3 regions of the Bacillus seohaeanensis genome follow, and region 1 is predicted to be linked to each of the others. Evidence: predicted binding sites of a transcription regulator. Region 1 holds the regulator's gene; each other region holds the start of a gene.

What was found. Region 1 encodes Rex, which represses fermentation and respiration genes when NADH is low (regulators of the CRP and FNR family bind a similar motif). Its sites were predicted from a motif close to TTGTGAAATATTTCACAA; they were not measured.
Region 2: the regulator Rex is predicted to act here: its motif matches at 4,151-4,168, upstream of ACFSUL_RS06250 (YwiC-like family protein).
Region 3: the regulator Rex is predicted to act here: its motif matches at 2,030-2,047, upstream of ACFSUL_RS05220 (DoxX family membrane protein).

What each region holds. Positions count from the first base shown of each region.
Region 1 is NZ_JBHUMF010000011.1:1,510-9,104, forward strand. It holds gene tsaB (tRNA (adenosine(37)-N6)-threonylcarbamoyltransferase complex dimerization subunit type 1 TsaB) at 1-157, shown strand, start outside; gene rimI (ribosomal protein S18-alanine N-acetyltransferase) at 163-621, shown strand; gene tsaD (tRNA (adenosine(37)-N6)-threonylcarbamoyltransferase complex transferase subunit TsaD) at 618-1,640, shown strand; gene ACFSUL_RS04620 (ABC-F family ATP-binding cassette domain-containing protein) at 2,099-4,033, opposite strand; gene ACFSUL_RS04625 (redox-sensing transcriptional repressor Rex) at 4,381-5,058, shown strand; gene ACFSUL_RS04630 (twin-arginine translocase TatA/TatE family subunit) at 5,107-5,283, shown strand; gene tatC (twin-arginine translocase subunit TatC) at 5,299-6,066, shown strand; gene ACFSUL_RS04640 (YdiK family protein) at 6,083-6,289, opposite strand; gene ACFSUL_RS04645 (CPBP family intramembrane glutamic endopeptidase) at 6,286-7,026, opposite strand; gene groES (co-chaperone GroES) at 7,438-7,595, shown strand, end outside.
Region 2 is NZ_JBHUMF010000015.1:42,700-50,294, reverse strand. It holds gene ACFSUL_RS06285 (L,D-transpeptidase family protein) at 1-117, opposite strand, end outside; gene rlmN (23S rRNA (adenine(2503)-C(2))-methyltransferase RlmN) at 318-1,388, shown strand; gene ACFSUL_RS06275 (hypothetical protein) at 1,503-1,709, shown strand; gene ACFSUL_RS06270 (hypothetical protein) at 2,336-2,470, shown strand; gene ACFSUL_RS06265 (hypothetical protein) at 2,504-2,695, shown strand; gene ric (iron-sulfur cluster repair di-iron protein) at 2,748-3,440, opposite strand; gene ACFSUL_RS06255 (hypothetical protein) at 3,473-3,967, opposite strand; gene ACFSUL_RS06250 (YwiC-like family protein) at 4,243-4,965, shown strand; gene ACFSUL_RS06245 (Crp/Fnr family transcriptional regulator) at 5,155-5,868, opposite strand; gene mobA (molybdenum cofactor guanylyltransferase) at 6,128-6,721, shown strand; gene ACFSUL_RS06235 (nitrate/nitrite transporter) at 6,753-7,595, opposite strand, start outside.
Region 3 is NZ_JBHUMF010000012.1:102,640-110,234, forward strand. It holds gene ACFSUL_RS05210 (DUF2269 family protein) at 364-816, shown strand; gene ACFSUL_RS05215 (2-keto-4-pentenoate hydratase) at 1,042-1,815, shown strand; gene ACFSUL_RS05220 (DoxX family membrane protein) at 2,073-2,579, shown strand; gene ACFSUL_RS05225 (YfhD family protein) at 2,774-2,968, opposite strand; gene ACFSUL_RS05230 (YfhE family protein) at 3,071-3,193, opposite strand; gene recX (recombination regulator RecX) at 3,362-4,165, shown strand; gene ACFSUL_RS05240 (SDR family NAD(P)-dependent oxidoreductase) at 4,190-4,867, opposite strand; gene ACFSUL_RS05245 (YfhH family protein) at 4,945-5,271, shown strand; gene ACFSUL_RS05250 (small, acid-soluble spore protein K) at 5,504-5,668, opposite strand; gene ACFSUL_RS05255 (YfhJ family protein) at 5,818-6,087, shown strand; gene ACFSUL_RS05260 (metal-dependent hydrolase) at 6,185-7,165, opposite strand; gene mutY (A/G-specific adenine glycosylase) at 7,522-7,595, shown strand, end outside.

The DNA.
Region 1 (7,595 bases):
GGCTCAGTTTGCATCATTTGTTAGTCATAATCCCCGTCCTTCTGAGCTTGCTTTTCATGGACGGACGTTAGATGGGGTTCATCCTCATGAAGTTGTCCCTAATTATATTCGATTAGCAGAGGCTGAAGCTAAATGGCTAGATGCACAGAAGAAGTGATAAAAATGAAAAAGGAAAAAGTAAATATGGATATACGATTTATGACAATTGATGATCTGGATGATGTTATGGAAGTAGAAGAAAAATCATTTTCTGTACCGTGGAAAAGAGAGGCATTTATTAATGAGATAGAGAAAAATCACTTTTCCACGTATATTGTAGTAGAAGATGAGGGAAAAGTGATCGGTTACTGTGGTGTTTGGCTTGTTATTGATGAAGCGCATATTACTAATGTTGCGGTTCTTCCAAGCTATCGAGGTCAAGGCTTGGGGGAGCTATTAATGAGAAAAATTATGGAAGTATCTATTGAGTTTGGAGCGAGGGTAATGACGCTTGAAGTTCGTAAAAGCAATGAAACGGCTCAACAGCTATATCGCAAGCTTGGCTTCCAAAATGGTGGGATACGTAAGCGATATTACTCTGATAACCAAGAAGATGCTTTAGTTATGTGGGTGAATTTATGAATAAAGATATTTATGTGTTAGGTATGGAAACGAGTTGTGATGAAACGGCTGTTGCTATTATTAAGAATGGAACGGAAATTGTGACCAATATAGTTGCGTCTCAAATAGAAAGTCATAAGCGATTTGGTGGTGTTGTTCCTGAAATTGCTTCTCGGCATCATGTTGAACAGATAACATTGGTAATAGAAGAGGCACTTCAGGAAGCGGAGATGACAATGAATGACATTGATTGTATTGCAGTAACGGAAGGCCCTGGTTTAGTTGGGGCACTTCTTATAGGCGTTAATGCGGCAAAGGCACTTGCATTTGCACATAATAAGCCGCTTATTGGTGTTCATCATATAGCAGGGCATATTTACGCGAATCGATTGGTAAAAGAAATGTCCTTCCCTTTGCTTTCTTTAGTTGTTTCTGGTGGACATACGGAATTGGTTCTAATGAAGGAACACGGGAAGTTTGAAGTAATTGGTGAAACACGGGATGATGCAGCTGGGGAAGCGTATGATAAGGTAGCGAGAACATTGGATCTTCCTTATCCCGGAGGACCACATATTGATCGCCTTGCTCATATTGGGGAACCAACAATTGATCTTCCTAGAGCATGGCTTGAAGAAGGCTCCTATGATTTTAGTTTTAGTGGTTTGAAATCGGCAGTAATAAATACGCTTCATAATGCGAAACAAAAAGGAAATGTCATTGAGCCAGAAAATTTGGCTGCGAGTTTCCAACAAAGCGTAATAGATGTTTTAGTAACGAAAACGCTGAATGCAACGAAGGAATTTAACGTAAAACAAGTGTTACTTGCTGGAGGAGTAGCAGCTAATAAAGGATTACGTAGTGAGCTAGAGAGGGCTTTCAAGCAAGTAGAGGAAGTAGAACTTGTTATTCCTCCGCTAGCCTTATGTACAGATAATGCGGCGATGATAGGTGCGGTAGGGACTATTCTCTTTGAAAATGGAAAAAGAAGTGACTATTCAATGAATGCCAATCCGGGATTAGACATTGAACAGAATAATTAAGAAGAGTGTACCTAGATGCTTACTGTATAAGCACTAGGTACATTTTTGTGTTATACAAACGTTTTTACATTTGTGTCTAGTTCCGGTATCGAGGTCCAGCTGCTTTGGCTTTTCCTAATTAACAATGTGGATAACTATTGTTTTGGAACAAATTTCTATTATTTCTAGAGAGTAGAAGACGGATTCAGATCTTTTCTTACAATAAAAGGTAGTAGAACGTACGTTTTATACACAGGTTGTGAATAAGTTGTGTATAACATTTAATATATTGTGAAAAAGGTGTGAAAAAGTAACTATTAATTTTCACAGGTAATGTGCATAAGTTAATGTTTTCTTGTGGATATTGTGGGAAACTAATATAAATGACATAATAACAAGGTGGTATATGTGGATAAAGTTGTGGATATAAAAAAGGCAAATCCAAAAGTATTCTAACCACTTGTGGATATGCCTCTTTATTAAGCCTCTTCCTGTAAATATTCCTCTAATTCTGTCCATTCTTCTAAAAGTACATCTAATTGTTCTTTGGATGCTTCTAGCGTATTATTGATCTCTTGGACTTTCTCATGATCTTGGAAAATTTCTGGATCACATAATTCTTCTTCTTTTGTTTGAATGATGTTTTCAAGCTCTTCCATTAATTTTTCTATTTCTTCTACTCTTCTTCTTTTTTGCCGTTCAATTTTTTTTGCTTCTTTATCAATCCGATGGTTTTGCTTATCACTAGAGACCTTGGGAGTAGTTGTAGTTGTTTCTAATTGGGCTAATTCTTCTTTTTCTCTAAGTTTCTCCTGATAATAATCATAGTCACCAAGGTATTCTGTTGTCCCTTCTTTTGCTAGTTCTATTACCTTCGTTGCAATTCGATTGATAAAGTAGCGATCATGGGAAACGAATAGGATGGTTCCTGGATAATCAATTAATGCAGCCTCGAGTACTTCTTTGCTTTCTAAATCAAGATGGTTTGTAGGTTCGTCAAGGATTAGGAGGTTTGCTTTTTCCATCATTAATTTCGCAAGTGCTAGTCGAGCTTTTTCCCCTCCACTAAGTGCTGTTACTGGTTTAAGCACATCTTCACCGGAAAAGAGGAAGTTTCCTAGGACAGTACGTATTTCCTTCTCATTTTTCATTGGGTAGTCATCCCAGAGCTCATTTAGTACCGTTTTATTTGATGAGAGATTTGCTTGTTCTTGGTCATAATAGCTAATCGCTACATTAGAGCCGAATTGGAATTCTCCCTGAATAGGAGATAGTTTGTTTACCAATGTTTTAAGAAGTGTTGACTTACCAATCCCATTCGGCCCTACAAGGGCAATGCTATCCCCTTTTTGGGCATGAAGAGATATATTTTGAGAGATAACGTCTTCTGGAGTATAGCCTATCGATAGGTTTGCGATTTTTAATACATCATTCCCACTTTGTCGCTCAATTTGAAAAGAAAAATTTGCGGATTTTTCATCTCCTAATGGTTTGTCCATCATCTCCATGCGTTCTAATTTTTTTCTTCGACTTTGAGCCATTTTTGTAGTAGAAGCACGAGCGATATTGCGCTGAATAAAATCCTCCAGTTTAGCGACTTCTTGTTGTTGTCTTTCATATAATTTTACGTCTTTCTCATAGTTTTCAGCCTTTTGTTTTAAGTATTGACTATAATTACCATGAAATTTCTTTGATTTATTTCGAGAAACTTCATAGACAGAATTTACGACACTGTCCAAGAAATATCGGTCATGGGAGACAATTAGTACAGCACCTTGGTATCCTTGCAAGTAGCCTTCAAGCCATGAGAGAGTTTCGATATCCAGATGATTAGTAGGCTCATCCAAAATTAATATATCTGGTTTCGTTAATAATAGTTTTCCGAGTGCTAGCCTCGTTTTTTGCCCTCCACTAAGAGTGGAAATCTTTGTTTCATAATCAAAATTTGCAAAGTTCAAGCCATGCAGAACAGAACGAATATCGGCTTCATACTGATAACCGCCTGAATCTTTGAAAAGGACTTGAAGTTCGTCGTATTCCTTTAAAACCCTTTCGTAAACATCATTGTTTTCGTATACAGCAGGGTCAGCCATTTTTTGTTCAAGAAGGCGTAGTTGCTTTTCTTGTTTGCGTAGCGTTTCATATACAGTCAGCATCTCATCCCAAATAGAAAGGCTTGATTCCAACCCTGAATGTTGCTCAAGATAGCCAATGGAAACATCTTTTGGCTTCATTATTTCCCCTTCGTCATAGGAAAGGTGTCCAGCAATTATTTTTAATAAAGTAGATTTTCCTGCTCCGTTTCTCCCTACAAGAGCAACTCGATCCTTTGATTGTACCTCTAGTTTTATATTAGATAGAATTATTTCTGGACCAAAAAATTTTGTTACCTGATTCACTTGTAAAAGAATCATAACGTTTCACCTCAGTTTCTTACTAATAGTTTATCGTATTTTTTAGGAAAACAGCAATCTTTCAAGAAAAGGAAGTAATTAGGATGACTATTAATCAGGACAGATATAGTATAGAATATAGTGTAGGATAAAGATATCTAATTCCAGTGGATAAGCGCCTCAAAGTCATAAGTCAAGCGTCTTAAAAAGGTAAGCTCGCCTTATGTTTTGTCTGAGTCTGCTTAAGCCGCTTCCGCTTTTCAAGTAGTACGAGCTTTGCAAAAGAATTATTTGCTTTTGGAAGCGTTAACAGTGTGGTTTAATAGATAACATATAGAAATTGGTTTAATAGATGTGGGGGAAAAGGTATGAATCAAGAAACAGCAAAAATTCCACAAGCAACGGCAAAGCGCTTGCCGCTTTATTATCGCTTTATAAAAAATCTATCCTCTTCTGGGAAGCAAAGGGTGTCTTCTAAAGAGTTGAGTGAAGCAGTGAAGGTAGATTCTGCTACTATTCGCCGAGATTTTTCTTATTTTGGGGCGTTAGGAAAGAAAGGGTATGGATACAATGTTAATTATCTGTTATCCTTTTTTCGCAAGACACTCGATCAAGATGCTTTAACGAAGGTTATTTTAATTGGTGTAGGTAATTTAGGCACGGCATTTCTTCATTATAATTTTATAAAGAATAATAATACTAAAATAGAGATGGCATTTGATGTTGATCCGGGGAAAGTCGGCACAGATATTGGGGATGTCCCCGTTTATAGCTTAGACGAACTAGAAGAAAGGCTCGAAGGGGAGAATATAGAAGTAGCGATACTAACTGTTCCAGCAACTTCTGCACAAAATATTACCGATCGTTTAGTTTCATCCGATATAAAAGGAGTGTTAAACTTTACTCCTGCACGATTAAGTGTACCAAATCACATACGAATTCATCATATTGACTTGGCAGTTGAGTTGCAGTCACTCGTATATTTTTTAAAGCATTATACAGAAGAAGACACGGAAATGTCACAAGATGAATCGGTGACGGAATAGAAAAATAACTTGTAATAAGTTATGATAGTAAAGAGGAGGTGTCACATAATGCCAATAGGTCCAGGTAGCCTCATTTTAATAGCGATCGTTGCTTTACTCATCTTTGGCCCGAAAAAATTGCCAGAGTTAGGGAAAGCAGCTGGAAATACATTACGTGAATTTAAAAATGCAACAAAAGGCTTAGCAGATGATGATGATGACAATAAGAATAAAGACGCTAAGTAGAGTAGGATGAACGCCATGAGTCAAAATGACATGACGCTTTATGAACATATAGGTGAATTACGAAAACGACTCATGTTTGTAGTCGTTTTCTTCTTGTTAGCTTTCATTGCTAGCTTCTTTCTAGCAGAACCGTTAATAAGATATTTACAGCATGCAGATGAAGCAAAAGAATTGACGATGAATGCTTTTCGTATTACAGACCCACTTAAAATTTATATGGAAATGATGATATTTATATCACTTATTGTGACATCACCAATTATTCTTTTTCAGCTTTGGTCTTTTATTAGTCCTGGTTTATATGAAAAAGAAAGAAAAGTGACATTGAGTTACATTCCAATCTCACTTTTACTTTTCTTAGGTGGTCTATCTTTTGCTTATTTTATCCTTTTTCCATATGTAGTAGAGTTTATGATGGGGTTGTCGGATACGCTTGAAATTGAGCAAGTGATTGGAATTAATGAATACTTTCATTTTCTTTTTCAGCTAACTGTCCCGTTTGGGTTTTTATTTCAATTACCTGTTGTAATGCTGTTTTTGACTAGACTTGGGATTATTACGCCAATGTTTATGGGGAAAATGAGACGTTATGCTTACTTTGTGCTTTTTGTTATTGCAGCGCTCATTACTCCGCCAGATATTGTTTCTCATTTAATGGTTACTGTACCGTTATTTGTACTTTATGAATTGAGTATCTGGATTTCCAAAATTGGATATAAAAAGGTATTAGAAGCAGAACAAAAACGTGAAATTGAAGAAGTTGAAAATGAAAATAGGGATTGATCAAAATGATCAATCCCTATTTTTTATTATTCATTGCGTTTTTAATTTTAAAATGGATACCTATCATTCGAAATCCTGATCCAATATCAAGAGTCGCTAAAAATATCAACATATAAGTGAAAAATCCCCATCCGCTGTCATTCACTGTTTGAATGGCAATATACGTAAAAAGTACTCCAAGAAGGAGATAGATCACTCCAGAAAAAAGTGGTGATCTTCTCATAGTAATCCTCCTATAAATCCTTGTATTTGTTCTGCCTCTTTTATCATGTCTTCTAAATCATCTTTGAAAATACTTTGAATAAGAACAACCATGGAATTCATTGCAACATGAGCACAAATTGGAACAATAATCCGCTTTGTTTTCACGTATAGAAAAGCAAAGGTAAAGCCCATTGCAGAATATAAAAGGACATGTTCAGGTTCAAAGTGAGCTAGCGCAAAAATAACAGAGCTAATGAGACCAGATAAAAAGAAGTTTAGCTTTTCATATAGTGAACCGAAAATAATTTTCCGGAAAACAATTTCCTCTAAAATCGGTCCAATAATAGCAGCAACCATCATCATAAGCGGCACTTGTTCAATAATGCCGATAATATTCTTTGTATTTTGAGAGCCCATTTCAATACCTAGTGCCTGTTCAATTCTAATAGCGAGGGATTGGGCAAAGAAAGCCATAAATACACCTAGAATTGCCCAGATGAAAGAGTTGAAAGCATTTAATGGGGCAGAACGATCTAACTTTGTCGTTCTATCGTCTTTACGTAAAATCATCCCAACGATCAGAAGTGTCGCTGTAAAACTAATAACAAGCCAATAGCCTGGCACAACTGCTTTCACCTGTTCTTCAGGCTGAGCAAGGACATCCACACCTATTTTATATAGAAGCGGTACGCCAACAATGCTAGAAAGTTGCATTACTACGTAGGCAATCAGTATGTAGCCATAGTGTTTTTTCAATTTTATATCTCCTTTAAACGACTAGATATTAAAGTCTATTCTTTTAGAATACCTTATACAGTTCAACTAACAATCAGTGGTTTTACTGGTAGTTATCTCCCACTAATACTTCTTTGATGCCTTTAAGTCCTGAGGTGGGGATTACATCCAGTTAATGCAGGACAAACTACCTTTCAATTCTACTAGTAAACATCGGCACGTTCAAATATAAGGTCCCAGCAATGAAGTATAAGAATAGAGTAGGGAAGGTAATATAGAATAGTGCGAAAAAAAGGAGATTTTGACGAATATTTTTTGAGCAGCCCCCTTGCAAAATGAAAGCGAATTAATTATTATAATAATTGTGTTAGCACTCACAGATAAAGAGTGCTAATAAGAAAATCTTACATAATTTCGAGGAGGTTGTTTCACTTGTTAAAACCACTAGGTGATCGCGTCGTTATCGAGCTAGTAGAATTAGAAGAAAAAACAGCGAGCGGTATTGTGTTACCCGATTCAGCAAAGGAAAAACCACAAGAAGGTAAAGTTATTGCTGTAGGTTCAGGTCGCGTTCTAGACAGCGGTGAGCG
Region 2 (7,595 bases), on a different contig from region 1:
ATAAATCATGTTGGGATTACCGATTTGGTTGGCTTGAACGATGGATGAAAACGGTACACGGTAATCTTCTGAAATTGACCATAACGTTTCATTAGGCTTGACAATATGCTGGTACATAAAAACCTCCAAAAGTTTTCATTTTGATTACTATATGTGGTTTTTTTGTAATTGACCAATAAGAAGTATGCTTTTTTGAAGAAATCAGGGCAAAATACTAATAAATTAAGATTTTCCAGTATAAATGGGTTGCTACATTGGAATACATTAAGTAGTATAGAACAGTAGAAAAAGGTAAAGTTTCGAAATGAGGGTTTTAAATGGAAAAGAAATCCATATATGGATTAACACTAGATCAACTTACATCATGGTTAGTTGAGAATGGACAGAAAAAGTTTCGTGCCGCTCAAATTTGGGATTGGCTATATAAAAAGAGAGTAACAGATTTTTCGCAAATGAAAAATTTAAACGAAAGTTGTATTGAATTATTAAAAGAAAATTATTTCATACAAACACTAGAGCAGGAAATTAAACAGGAATCAAAAGATGGAACAATTAAATTTTTATTTAAACTTCAAGATGGGAATTTAATTGAAACAGTATTAATGCGATTTAATTATGGTTTATCTGTTTGTGTGACAACGCAAGTCGGTTGTAATATTGGCTGTACGTTTTGTGCAAGTGGGTTACTGAAAAAAAATCGTGATTTATCAAGCGGAGAAATTGTTGAACAGATTATGAATGTTCAACATCATCTTGATGAAGTAGGAAAAGGTGAGCGAGTTAGCCATATTGTTGTGATGGGAATTGGAGAACCGTTTGATAATTATGATAACATGATGGATTTCTTCCGCGTGGTAAATGATCAAAAAGGTCTTTCCATTGGAGCAAGACATATCACGGTATCGACAAGTGGTCTAGCAAACAAAATTTATGATTTTGCTGATGAAAATATTCAAATTAACTTAGCGGTGTCATTACACGCACCAAATAACGAACTTAGAACGCAAATTATGAAAATAAATAGAGCGTATCCACTGGAAAAATTAATGCCGGCGATTGATTATTATTTAGAAAAAACCAATCGCAGAATTACGTTTGAGTACATCTTACTTCGGGATGTTAATGATCATAAGGAAGAAGCACTGCAACTAGCGAAGTTGCTAAAAGATAAACGCCATTTATCCTATGTCAACTTAATCCCGTATAATCCTGTTGATGAGCATAATCAGTACCAACGAAGCACAAAAGAGTCAATTGTGAAGTTTTATGAAACATTGCTCAACCATGGCATTAACTGTGGTGTCCGTGTAGAGCAAGGTTCAGATATCGACGCTGCATGTGGCCAGCTACGAAGTAAACAAATTAAAAAAGATAAAGCTCGTTCCTAAAAATAAATACAACTACGGTGAAGAGCACATGGACTTTAGGAAAAGTCTATGTGCTTTTTAATTTCTTAATGTTAGCATGAAGATAAAGGCAATCAGGATACTTGGGGGTGTAGAATGGAGAGGATGGAACTTAGTTTTAAAAATAGAAGGGTGAGAATGTGGTTTCTTGTGATGGTCCCAGCGCTACTTATTGCAATTCTTTTGTTTATAATCCTTTCAAGTGATTATCATTTCGTTCCTACTGTGATTCCTATCGTGGCGATGGTTGCTTATTGGGTGTGGAGCGTCTTAGAAAAATATAAAAGTAAGAAAACAAGTTAGATGCGGGGCTTGTAAGGCACGTTGCTGCATCGGATAAACTGTACTTACGAAAGGTGTATGGAAGTAAAATCCATGCGTTTTTTGTATAGGCTCTTTTCTCAGAGATTGTTATTCTGATTTATAAACTTTGCCCGTTAATTTCCGCTACGGGCACTAGATGCGAGTCTCTGAGAAAAGCGGAAGTGGCTTGCTCAACTCGTGAAGAAAATAGGAAAAATCCCCAAAGGAGCTTTTTGCCTTTTGGGGATTATATCTTTTTCACAGCGAGCTAGACATCGGCTTCTCCTGTGGGGCCTTCTCACTTTCCTCTCTTCTCACAGGAGTCAAGCGCCCTCCGCTCCAATAAGCTCAGTTTGTTAAACTTAGCTTGTAGTTGAAAAGCAATAGACTTTACTAAAACAACCTTTGTATAAGTATTAATTATGTTAAGAGAAAGGAAGTAGAAGCCTTATAGATGTTAAAACAGAAATAGATTGGCGCATTGATTATTTGTTTGAGAATTTGTGGTTAGGCGACAATCGAAGAGTTTCTTCTATTTAAAGTAATCGTAAATATAGAAAGAAAAAAATTCCATTATATGTTAGCATTAAAAAGAGATATCTATATATAATGCGGAGGAAATAAAATTGACATTAGTCGGAATTGCAATTTTACTCATTCTATTTTTTTCAACTAGTATTATTGAAAAAACATTAAAGTCAATAGAAAAGCAGAATGATCGTGTGATTGAACTATTGGAAGAAATTCGGGACAAAAAGTAGATTGATGGAGAAAAAGAAGGTGGGCATGAAATAATGAACAATTGGTGGTACGGTTTTTATTTTTTAGTACTAGGCATTATTGCTTTTTTTACAAGGGAATTTGTCACATTTATTATGCTAGGCTTCATTTTACTAAGTTTGAATAACATTAATGCAACATTAAAGAAAATCTATCAAGTGAACAAAGAGAAGGAGAAAAATGTTGGGTTAAATGAAAAAAGCTAAAACGCTCCTTTGCGTTTTAGCTTTTGATTAAGACAATATTTTCGTTTCTCTTTTACATATATCGTGGAAACAAAATATTATTTTCTAAATGAATATGTTGGAACGTATCTTCCTCTAGAAATTCTAATCGATTATAAACAAGTTCAAATGTACGGCAAGCACCTTCTGGTAATGTAAAATCACTTGTAAGTTCTCTAATTTCTTTTATAATATTACCACTGCGGTCATGCTCCGCTTCTAATTCGATAATGATATTTTTCAGTCTTTCTGCATCCATACCTTGTTTCGATTCAAAAGATAGGATCGCAGGGAAAGAAATTTCTTCTTCCTTATTCGTATGTTCTAGCAACTCTGCTGTTAGCTCAATAAATAGTTCATGAACCCGTTTCATAAATGGGTGTGCGTCTCCATGGACAAGCATTACTTTTTTAACATATGGCAATAGCATACTTAACTCTTCCCGAAGGAAGGCGTGATGTTTAGTAATAATATGATCAATTATTTTGTTTGAATCTTTTTCTCTCCAATCAATTGCATCATCGTTTGCGTAATTATTCTCATATAACTCATTTAATTGCTCAACAATCTGAGCATCTTGTAATTTTCTTTCACGAACCACCTCACCAAGTGGGCGATTCCCTCCACAGCAAAAATCTATTTTATTTTTCTTGAAAAAATCACTTGCTTTCGGAAATTCTGTTACGATCTCACCAACTATAGACATTTCATTAAATTTTGTAGTCATTACTGCACCTCCTATTAGTAGAGTAAATCATTCTATCCTTCGTTTTGTTGATGTATGTCACATTCTTCATTATTTTTTTGTAACCGGTGAGAATAGGTGCTAAGTACTCCATAAGAAAACGTCAAATTTAGGTGCATTAGTTTTAATAGTAGAATGTGCGTATGTGAATGTTGGCTAGCAATACTCAGGAACAGATGGATAGGCAGTTGTAATAAGATACTATCGTCTACTGCCTTCGTTTTAAAAATACGGGAAAATGTTTCATTTTTGTGGTAATTAGGGATAACCTCTCCTTCTGACCATTGAGCTACAACCCAAGAATTATGTGATTTCTGAACATCTAGCAATTCCACTTTTCCCTTTAACATGATAAATATTGATTCTGGAAGAAGGATGTCCCTTAACTCCTCGTCATGATTTACTTTCAGTAGGTTCCCTTTTTTGGTCAATTGCGCCACAATATCCAATCGTAGGTCTTCAAAGAGTGAGAGTCTTTTTAACTGAAAGATATAATCATAGCTATTCATATGATTTCCACCTTTTTATCATTCAAAATCGAAGAGTGATAGAAAAAGTTCACTCAGAAGAAGCCGCTAGTCGCTACAATAAAACAACGTGAGACTACTTCGAGTTCCTTTTTTTATAAACTCTAATGGATTTGAATAATATCTTTAGTTTTCTTCTATCTTACTCGTTTCTGTTTCACACTTCTGTGACACTTTTCACACCGAGAATATGAGAAAAGTCACATCTAGAGGGTCTATTAGCTGCTATGATAGGCGTTAGAGAGAGGTGGAGAGACATGAAGATTTTATTACCTAAGCAGCACGGAGCGTGGGCAATGCTTCTTATACCATTTTTACTTGGAATGCTTGGAGGAGAAGCTACTATTTTTCATCTTCCCTTCCTTTTTGGTTGGCTTTTTCTTTATCTAGCTACAGTTCCAATCTTTATGTTATTAAAAAAGAAGAAAATAGCCCTTCATAAAAAATGGTCAATCATATATATTTCGCTTGCACTTGTTTTCCTCGTTTTCCCATTGTACGAAGAGTGGAGATTACTATTTTTTAGTTTTGCGATGATTCCGTTTTTCCTTATTAACGTATACTTCACGAAGAGGAAGAAGGAGCGGGCTTTCCTTAATGATGTCTCCGCGATTATCATTTTTGGAATCGGTGGGTTGGCGAGTTATTTTTTAGGTAGCGGCACACTTGATGGCACGGCTTGGCTTATTTTTATCTATTCCTTTTTCTTCTTTTTAGGTAGCACGTTTTATGTGAAATCCATGATTCGGGAGAAGAAAAATCAAACATTTAAATGGTATTCATGGGGATACCACATAGGTTTAGTTGTGATGGTTTTCGTGTTTGGACATATGTGGCTAACGCTTGCTTATGTACCAAGTCTCATTCGAGCAATCGGATTGTATGGGAAACCGTTGCCGATTATGAAGTTGGGTATACTAGAGATAGGAAATAGTTTTATTTTCTTTATGACAATGATCATGTATTTAACTGTTTTCTAGTAAAGCTACCATTATTGATTGGAAGAGGAATAGGGCATTTGGAGGCAATCGATTGGCGCAAAAAACAGGAATGCAGACTTGACATTCCTGTTTTAAACTTAGAGGCTTTTTTCTCATAGATTGTTGTTTTTCCTTATAGATTCAGCCCGTTGATTTCCGCTCCAATCAACCCAGTGGCGGAAACGTAAGTTAATCAATGTTACAAATTTCAATTGGACAGTTTTCACAACCAATTTCCATTCGTAAAAAATCAATTTTGTGGATGATAATTTTTCCTGTGTCGTTAAGGGAGATGACCTTCTGTTTTTTTAGGTCACTGAGCATTCTGTTCACACTTTCACGTGCAGATGCGACAAAATTGGCTAACTCCTGGTTCGTTAGCACGATATCGATTAACAAACCGTCATCCTGCTTTACTCCATAGCTATTCGATAAACGAATTAAGGTGGAATAAAGGGCACCTTTTTTCCCGTTTAACAAAAGGTCGCGAATTTTTGACTGTGTTTTGCGAAGATGAACGCTCATCCACTTCATGTATTCAAATGTTAAGGCATTATTATAAGCCAACTCTTGTTCAAGAGTCGTTTTATTTATCGTGATAATGTCACAATCATCAAGAGCAAGAGCGCTTAGCATGTACTTCGATTCATCAGAAAATAAGGTAAGTTCACCGACAAGATCATCCTTCTTACATATTCGAAGTGATAACTCTTTGCCATCTGGTGTCAGTTTCCCGATTTGGATAAGACCAGACTGAACTAAGTAAATTTCTTTTGCATCCATTCCTTCTTGGAAAAGATACGTGTTTTTTCTTATCTTCCGTTTCCTTCCAATCGAGATAAGTAATTGACGTAGGTTATCAGACATTAATTTAGTATCATTATTATAAGCTTTCGCTAGCATGGCGTAACACTCCTTCAGGCAAAATGAAGTATCTATAAAAACCAAGTAAAAAAATTTCCGTTCGTTTTTTAGTACTTATTGCTTAAAAAATACCAAACTGCTGATGTAAGAAGTGTGATATACATCACAGTTCACAAATATATCATATTTGGAAGTCGAAGCTTTTTTATTAGGATAGACCATTATTTTCTTAAGATGGAAAGGGTAGGAGTAACTCTGGGTGAGGGGGGCATCCGAATGAAAAAAGGAGAGGATCGTTTTGAAAAGAGAAGAAATAATAGGAGTTATTTTAGCTGGTGGACAATCTAGACGGTTTGGACAACCCAAAGCGTTTGCCAAAAGACGAGGTGTGCCTTTTTACCAGTATTCAATAGAAGCGTTAAAGCCTTTTACCTCAAAGCTTGTCGTGGTGACCAATGAAGATGTACAAAACCAATTTCACGTAGACAACTCTTTGACATTGATTCAAGATGATCTCAGCTTTAAAGGAAAGGGACCACTAGCGGGAATCTATTCCGCAATGAAGGAATTTCAAGCGGAGTGGTATATCGTTTTACCTATAGATGTACCTTTTATAAATAATCATGTCATCGAACAATTGATTGCTAATATGGATAATGGGGTAGAAGCTGTTGTTCCGGTTATGGAAGGGAGAAAGCAGCCACTCATCGCTGCCTATCATTATAGTATACAAAATAAAATTCAAGATATCCTTCAACAAGGGGATCTGTCGCTACATAGCTTATTGCAACGAATAAACTGCCTATATGTATCGGACATAGGCAATAGCCAAAGCTTTATTAATATTAATCGACCAGAAGATTATCGATTGTATATAGCAAGTCAGGAATAAATAAAACCGAAAAAAAGCTGAAGAAAAACCTTCAGCTTTCTTTTACAATATTGATATTTTTTATTTTTGAATCTGTAATATCGCTAAAGAATCCTACGTAATTTTTTACTTCTCCAACATCATTTCGTACTTCACTTATCGTCAGTAACTCAGGGTAAACTTCACCGTTTTTACGTTTATTCCAGATTTCTCCTTGCCAGTATCCCTCTTGTTGAATATTGCTCCACATAGCTTCGTAAAATGTTTTGTTATGGTGACCAGACTGCAACATATTTGGACGTTTTCCAATCACTTCTTCTAGTGAATAGCCAGTCACTCTAGAAAAAGCAGGATTCACTTTCTGAATGACACCGTCTTTATTCGTTACCATCATTCCTTGCGCTGTACTTTCAATAAGCTTGCTCTCTAAGCTCAGCTTATCTTGATAATACATCCAAACGACGAGCACAAAGCTAACAAGTGCAAATTCGGAAAGTGCCATAAATCCAATTGCATAATGACCCGTAAGACTAAATACTGTCGTTAATACAAGAGGAGGGAAGAATCCACCTAAACCACCCATCGCGGAAACAATTCCATTCACAATCCCTGCTTGTTTAGCAAAATAAAGCGGAACTAATTTAAACACGGTTCCATTTCCAATCCCAGCACATAAAGCAACCGTTAATGTTCCAATCGTATACAATTGAATCGTGGGAGAGAACGATAATAAAACGCCTGAAAATGTAAGTCCTAAAAATACAAGCATTAAAATCATAAATGGGTTAAATTTATCTCCTAACCAGCCGCCAACAGGACGTAAAAACGTAGCCAATGCAATAAAGCCAGCTGTTCGTAAACCAGCATCAACTGGATCTAATCCGAAATGATTGAC
Region 3 (7,595 bases), on a different contig from region 1:
ATGAAAAGAAACTTTTTAAAACTTGAGACTGGAAGCAGAGACCTAAATTATTCGGTATCACGAGTGAATAGTACTAAAAGCACAGGCTAAGAAATACTCATAAGGTATCAGTTTTCCTTTTTAGTTATGATTAATAGGAAACAGGCCTCTCTAATTAGAGTTAGACGCATCCTCTTATTTAGTTCTTTTAATCTAATAAAATAATAATTTTTTACATAATAAGTGATAAACTCCTATAAATTTTTATATAATAATAGTCAATTATTCACAGTCTCTATATACTATGATAACTTACGAGCGAGTAGGAGGGATTTCTGCTAGCAAAAGGGAGTAAGGGGTATTAAAAAACAAGGGGGGATGAGGATGACTGTATATGGAGCATTAGTTCTGATCCACGTAATCGCAGCAGTAGTGGGATTAGGACCAACATTTATTTTTCCAATAATAGGAAAATTCGCAAAAACAAAAGAACAGTTAAAATGGTCAAATGAGTTAATGGAAAAAATTGAAAAGCCTGTAAAGATTGGCAGTATAGCTTTACTGGTAACAGGTTTAATTATGGGGGTTATTAATCCAAACCTATTTAAAGAGGGGTGGTATATCACTTCTATTATTCTTTATATAGTAGCTCAAGTATTAGTAATAGGAGTAGCTGCTAAACAGACAAAAGAATCCGTACAAATACTTGAGAATGCAACAGGAAATGCAATACCAACAGAAGTAGTAGAAATTAATAAAAAAGCAGATAAAGCTCTCGCCACAGCAAGTGCAATTGCTATTATAATGATTTTTTTGATGTCCGTAAAACCATTTTAGGGAGTATGCTACCCGTTTCTAACATCTAATTTCAGGTAAAAAAGATCCCCCAACTCTGTAGGAGCTAGGGGGATCTTTTTTACACTTCCAATTTACAAACTAATTAGTTAGATATTCTGTCATTTTGTAGCCAATTGCAGGGAATGAACATATAGTTGTCGAATTATTTGCTAAAGGAAAGAATTATCGTTTCACTTTATTTATACATAGAAAGGATGCATCAGTATGACAACGAAAACGCAGGATATAGTGACAACGTTACTAGATACATACAAGAAGAAGAGTCCGCTATCTTGTATAGAAACAGCTGGTTTTTCGACAGAAGCTGCTTTTTATGAAGTCCAAGATGAATTTATTCAAAGAAAAATTGAGGGTACTCACGAAGATATCAAAGGTTATAAGATTAGCTTAACGAATAAAGGCTTGCAGGAAATTTTCCATACAGACTCTCCTATATATGGAACATTAACGGATAATACAGTAGTAAATGGTGTTATACATAAAAAAGAACTATTTTCCCCGTTATTGGAAACGGAACTAATGTTCATGGTTACAGAGGATATTTCACCATTTGCAGATGTGTCGGAAATTATTGAAAAGACATTGATTGCTCCTGGTCTTGAAATCCCAGATAGTCGGATAAAAGATTGGTTCCCGAAGCTATCCATTGGAGAGTTAATTATGGATAATGCGGTTACTGGTAAAGTAGTAGTAGGTGAGCCTATTAAAATAGATTCAAAGAGTACGTTAGAAGATATTTCTGTCACGCTTTATCATAATGATAAACAAGTTGTTAGTGGACAATCTAATTTTGTTTTAGATAATCCTATCAATGCTGTTGAATGGCTTAATAATAAGTTATCTACACAAGGAAGCGTTCTGAGAAAGGGAATGATTATATCCTCGGGTACATTTATTAGCCCTATTCCATTAGAATTGGGTACTTATCGTGCAGTTTTTGCTCATTTTGGTGAAGTAAAGTTGGATGTGGAGGAGTAAGCAATATAATGCGCATCTGCTGCCTCTGATGGTAGATGCGTATTTTTTTGAGAAAGAGGAGATAAAAGGATGTGACAAAAATATGACAGCTGCAAAAACCTATTGCGCTATATTGAAAAAAGTAGTACATTAAGAGTGTAAAGAATATGTGAAATAATTCACAAACATAAAAGATGATCATTATTAATAAAGGAATTTATTTTTTTACCTAAACTTGTGAAATATTTCACAATTAAAACAAAAGGAGTGGAGCCATTATGAAATGGTGGGAAAATCCAAAAGTTAGTGTAGTCTGGACAGTAGTAAGAGTTTGGTTAGGTTTACAGTGGATAGAAGGTGGCTGGCATAAAATTAACGATGGTTTTGATGCAAGCGGATTTCTACAAGGTGCATTAGCAAAAGCAGGTGGAGATCATCCTGCCGTTCAAGGCTGGTATGCAGGTTTCCTTGAAGGTTTCGCTGTACCGAATATCGAATTGTTTAATGTTCTTGTCCCTTGGGGAGAATTTTTGGTGGGTGTTGGACTTATTACAGGGTTAGCAACAATCCCAGCTTTAATCGCCGGAGCATTTATGAACTTGAACTTCTTAATGGCAGGAACAGTCAGCACAAATCCAATTCTTTTTACAGCAGCAATCATCCTGTTATTCGCAGGCAAGGGAGCTTATAACTATGGAGGAGACCGTTGGCTTATCCCTTATATGAAAGGTCACTTCTTTAAAAATAAACATAAACACGAACCTAAAAAAGCTGTAGTATACTAATGAAAAATCGGCCTGGGAGGAAATCCCGGCCGATTTTTGTTTATCCCGCATTAACGGGTAGTAAGACCCCCACCTCAAGGCTTAAGGAAACCGGAGAAGCGTAGGTGGGGGGGCAAACTACCCGTAAACGCCCGATTGGTTCAACTAACAATCAGTGTGGATGAAAGAAAACCCCCACTGATTGAAGTTTCACTTTATTTACCTTGATTACTTTGTACACTTTGTCTTTGGTTAGCAGCGTTTGCACGTGCTTGCGCTTCCATATCAGCTTGGTCTGCGAGTTCGCGTGAGAATTCTTCATCTACTCCGTCAGACTTTAACTGTTTAGGTGTTTGAGGTAAGTTTTTTGTGTTTTTATCTCGATTTTTATGTCCGTGGTTTCTACCCATTGTTTAAAACCCCTTCCGTCATTAAAAGGTAAGAAGCCTTTAGTAAGGGCTTCCTATCTTATCATGTGATGAAAAGTGTTTTTTTAGTTAGGTAGTTTTTTACTATTTGTTATTTTTTTGCGTGTATCCACCAGCACGATCTGCTGCTTTAAATTCTCTTGCATATGTCACTTCCTGCATACTAGATAATACAGATTTTGTTTTGTCTTTCTTATTTTTTGGCATAGTATGTACATCCCTTCTCTGAAAAATTTTAGAAAGTTTATTTTAGTTTTTCCTTCTATAGAAAGGAACATACATAATTTCTGCTTAATCTTTTTATTTGTTATATAATTTACTTATTAATAAAATCAGTAACAAATGGAGAGTTTGATGAAAACGAGGTGAAAAAACATGGGGGAAATAACCAAAATAACCAAACAGGTAAAAAATGATGAAAGATACAATATTTTTATGGACGGTAAATACGCCTTTAGCGTGGATGAGTCAGTGCTTGCACAATTTCAACTTCGTAAAGGATTGGAATTAGATGAATTAATGATGTCAGAGCTTCAATATAAGGATGAAGCAAAAAAGGCATTTAATAAAGCACTGCATTTTCTTTCTTATCGAATGCGGACGGAAAAAGAAATACGCAATCATTTAAAGGAAGCAGAGTTAGACGACAGTCTAATCCAAGAAGTTATTCATAAATTAAGCGAATACAAATATATCAATGATAAGGAATTTGCAGAAGCTTTTGTTCAAACTCAATTGAACACTTCTGACAAAGGACCACAATGGATTAAAGGGGAACTAGCTAAAAAGGGTGTCGATGAGTTACTAGTAGAAAATGCGTTAACCTCTTTTACAACGGAGCTTCAAGTTGATAAGGGTGTGGCTATCGCTCAGAAGCTTCTTCACAAATACCGCAAAGATTCTTTAGTGCAAGCAAAACAAAAGATAAACCAGAATCTTCTTAGGAAAGGGTATACCTCTTCGATAAATAAAATAGTGTGGGAAGCCATTGAAACGGATAGGAGTACAGACGAACAATGGGAAGCGCTCACCCATCAAGGAATGAAAGTGCATAAACGCCTGCAATCCAAATTTTCAGGGATACAGTATGAACAAAAAATGAAGCAAACACTTTATCGAAAAGGATTCTCTCTTGAAAAAATTGATGCATTTCTTGAGAAATTAAAAAATGAAGAGTAGGGGAGGAAGTCAATCCCCCATTCTTCATTTTTTTGACTCAATAACAATTTCATTTTCTGTTTCATATTGATTGATGATAATTTCCGCAATTTCACTAGGTGATCGGAGTTTTTCTGGATTTCCTACGTGGTCTGATTTGTCCCAGAAAGGTGTATTCATTCCGCCCATAAAGGCGTTTATAAATCTTGGTGGAGTTCCTTCAAACTCTTTCTGTAAACTCTCCCCCCAGCCTCTAAAAGCAAACTTAGATGCAACATATAATGATTCATGTTTTTTCCCTCTAAGTCCCGCAGTAGAAATAATGTTAAGTACAGCACTCTTCTTATGTTTTCGTAAACTTGGCAGCAGTTCTTTCGTTAATCGAATTGGACCGAAGACATTTGTAGAAAACATTTCTTCCATCTCTTGATCCGTCGACTCCGTAAAAGATCCAAAATAACCAACCCCAGCATTGTTAACAAGAAGTTCTATTTTAAAACGATCACTGACTTCTTTAGCAACCTTCTGTATTGTTTCATAGGAAAGTAAATCGAGTGAATGAAATGTTGCTTCCCCACCATTTGACTTAATTTCTAGAGCTGTATTCTTAAGATTTTGTTCTGTTCTTCCTAGCAAATGAACGTGATAACCTTTTTTACTTAATAAAACGGCAAGTTCTTTTCCTAATCCAGAACCACCGCCAGTAATAACTGCTGTATTCAATGTAACTCCATCCCTTCAAAATAATTTCTTTGCATATTGTACCATTTTCACTATACTTAAAATAATGAGGTGATACGATGGAACAAGAAAAAAGATATAGTGAATTGTCTGAATATGAATTGAAACAAGAAATTGCCGAATTAAAAGAAAAAGCTAGAAAAGCAGAGCAACTTGGTATTGTGAATGAATTCGCAGTATTAGAGCGAAAAACAATTATGGCAAGGGCTTATTTAATGAATCCTGATGACTTTAAGGCTGGAGAAATATATGGAATTGAAAGCGATCCAGGAGTATATTTTAAAATTGATTATATGAATGGTATTTTTGCTTGGGGATATCGATTAGGTGGAGATGGCAAGGAAGAAGCGTTGCCTATTTCGCTGCTAACTCTGGCGAAAAAATAAGAAAAAAGAGCTGACTTGGCCAAGGTCAGCTCCAAATATGAAACAAAAGATTTACGTTACGAACGCTTATCAGTCTGGCGTTCGAGAATGACTAGATCTTGAGTTATGTCCATTTATTTGAAATGTGAATGCTTTGACTTAAAGAATGCCAGAATAAATGGACTTTTATATCTGTTAGTAGAAAGTTACGTTTCCCCACCATTACAATCCCTTAAAAGCAAAGTCGTGTTCATTAAAGAGAATCTGACTCGCGTTGTCCGGAGGCCTGCATACGTTCTGCAGGATGTGTATTGATGGTGCCGTCTGCTCGTTTAGAAGCATATTCTGCTTTTGCTCTTGGTTCACCTTCAAGTTTGTTATTATTTTGATTTGGGAAGCCTCTTTCTTTATTACGCATAATCTGCCTCCTAAAGGGTATTTTCTAACTAACATGATCGTGAAAAGGCAAAGGGAATACTAAGCTTTTTCACGTACTAATAGTATGGTACAATCAGTTATTCGTTATCAACAGACAACAAATTTAAAATATGGGAATGAGGGGATTTCATGGATAAAACCTTTGAAGTACTGACGGACCTACTTTTACAAAAAAATGAAAATCTTTCTTATAAAAGAGCTAGAACATGGGTTGAACTGCTATGGGAAGATTTTGAAGCAACTTATGCAAAAGCGGGGTACGAATATAAAGGAAAGCAAATGACAGAAAAAATTGTACGGCAATGGATTGAAAACTATGGAGAAAGAATACATGAATTTGCAGCAAGGAATGAGAAATATAAACATTTGCTTAATACCGACGGAGATCTTTATCATTAAAAAGGAATGACCTAATTAGTTGGTCATTCCTTTTTAATGTATTCGAGTTAAATGCGTTTAGCTCGAGCGAGTTACTCAAGCTGCACCTACTTTTAGTTTAATCAGGTATTATCTCCAATTTCTTCCGGAGAGCTTCTTCACTAAAAATCCAACCTGTGTACGAGCTAACAATGTTATGTTCGGAGTCGAGTTGTACTATTGCTACAAATGGATAGTGTCCGTTGCTTCGGTATCGTAAATCAATGAATTTTACTTCATAATGTTCTTCATATTCCTTGATTTCCCATCGATAAACAGGGGAGAAGGAAAGAAAAGCCGCTAAGTTTTTGTCTTTTTTTGCTTCCTCTATCATGGGAAGACTTGGTACCTTTATACGTTTATATTTATCAAAAATCGCGATGGAGTTTTTGTAGGCACGTGCAACATAAAAATGTTCTTTTGTTATGACTGCGAGCCGCCATTGGAAAAATCGTATCGTTGGAGAAATGATAATTTTCTCGGCATCTGGTATTTTTCGTCTAACAGCAGACTTCACCGCTCTTTGCGTTAAAACGCGGAGAAGATAATAGCAGACGAGAATGGCATAAATAACTAAAAACGTATACCCAGGATCAAAACCAATTCCCCATAGAATAAGCCCAATAACATGTAAACCAAAGATGATAGGGTCAAATGTATTAATAATTCCCAATGCGACCCATTTTGATGAGATTGGTCTAATAGCTTGTGTACCGTATGCATTAAAAATATCGACAAATACATGGAGGAAAACAGCTAGGAATGTCCATATCCATAAGTGAAATAGATTTGCTTCCGGGTAAAAAGGATAAAGGCACGCCAAAATTACTAATGGCCATAACAATACAGCCGGTATTGAATGAGTCGCTCCCCGATGATTACGGATATAAACTGCATTGTTTTTAAGCTTAAGAATTGTATCGATATCAGGAATTTGAGAGCCGATAATTGCTGCAATTAAAACACTTTGTGATGTGGCTGTAGTTTCCGCAACAACCGGGTCGAGTGTCGCTAACCCACCTAAAGCAAAACCCATCACAACATGGGTACCTGTGTCCAAGTTACATTTCCTCCTTTCTAGCTTATATTAGTGTCATTTTTTTGAACACGCGATGGATAAAAAAACGAGCTACTTATTGAAAAAAATCAGCTTTATCCTATATTTTTATAAAATAAAATATTCTTAAAAGCTGGATAGTATACGATGGTTCACTATACAATCATACTGCGTTCTAGAGGTTTTTTAATGCTGAAAAAAACAATTGTGTATTTCTTCTTCTCATCTATTATTTGGAAAGTTGGAAAATTTATTTAGAGTTTAGTAAAAGAAATTTATGTGCATTGGTAAAAAAACAAAGTTATAGTAGATATATTCCCTATTTTACAGAAGTTCTAACATTTTGGAGGTACAAAAGTTTGAAAGAAGTATTAAAAAATATAGATGAAGTTAATATAAATGATTTTCAGCGTGATTTACTCGCTTGGTTCTC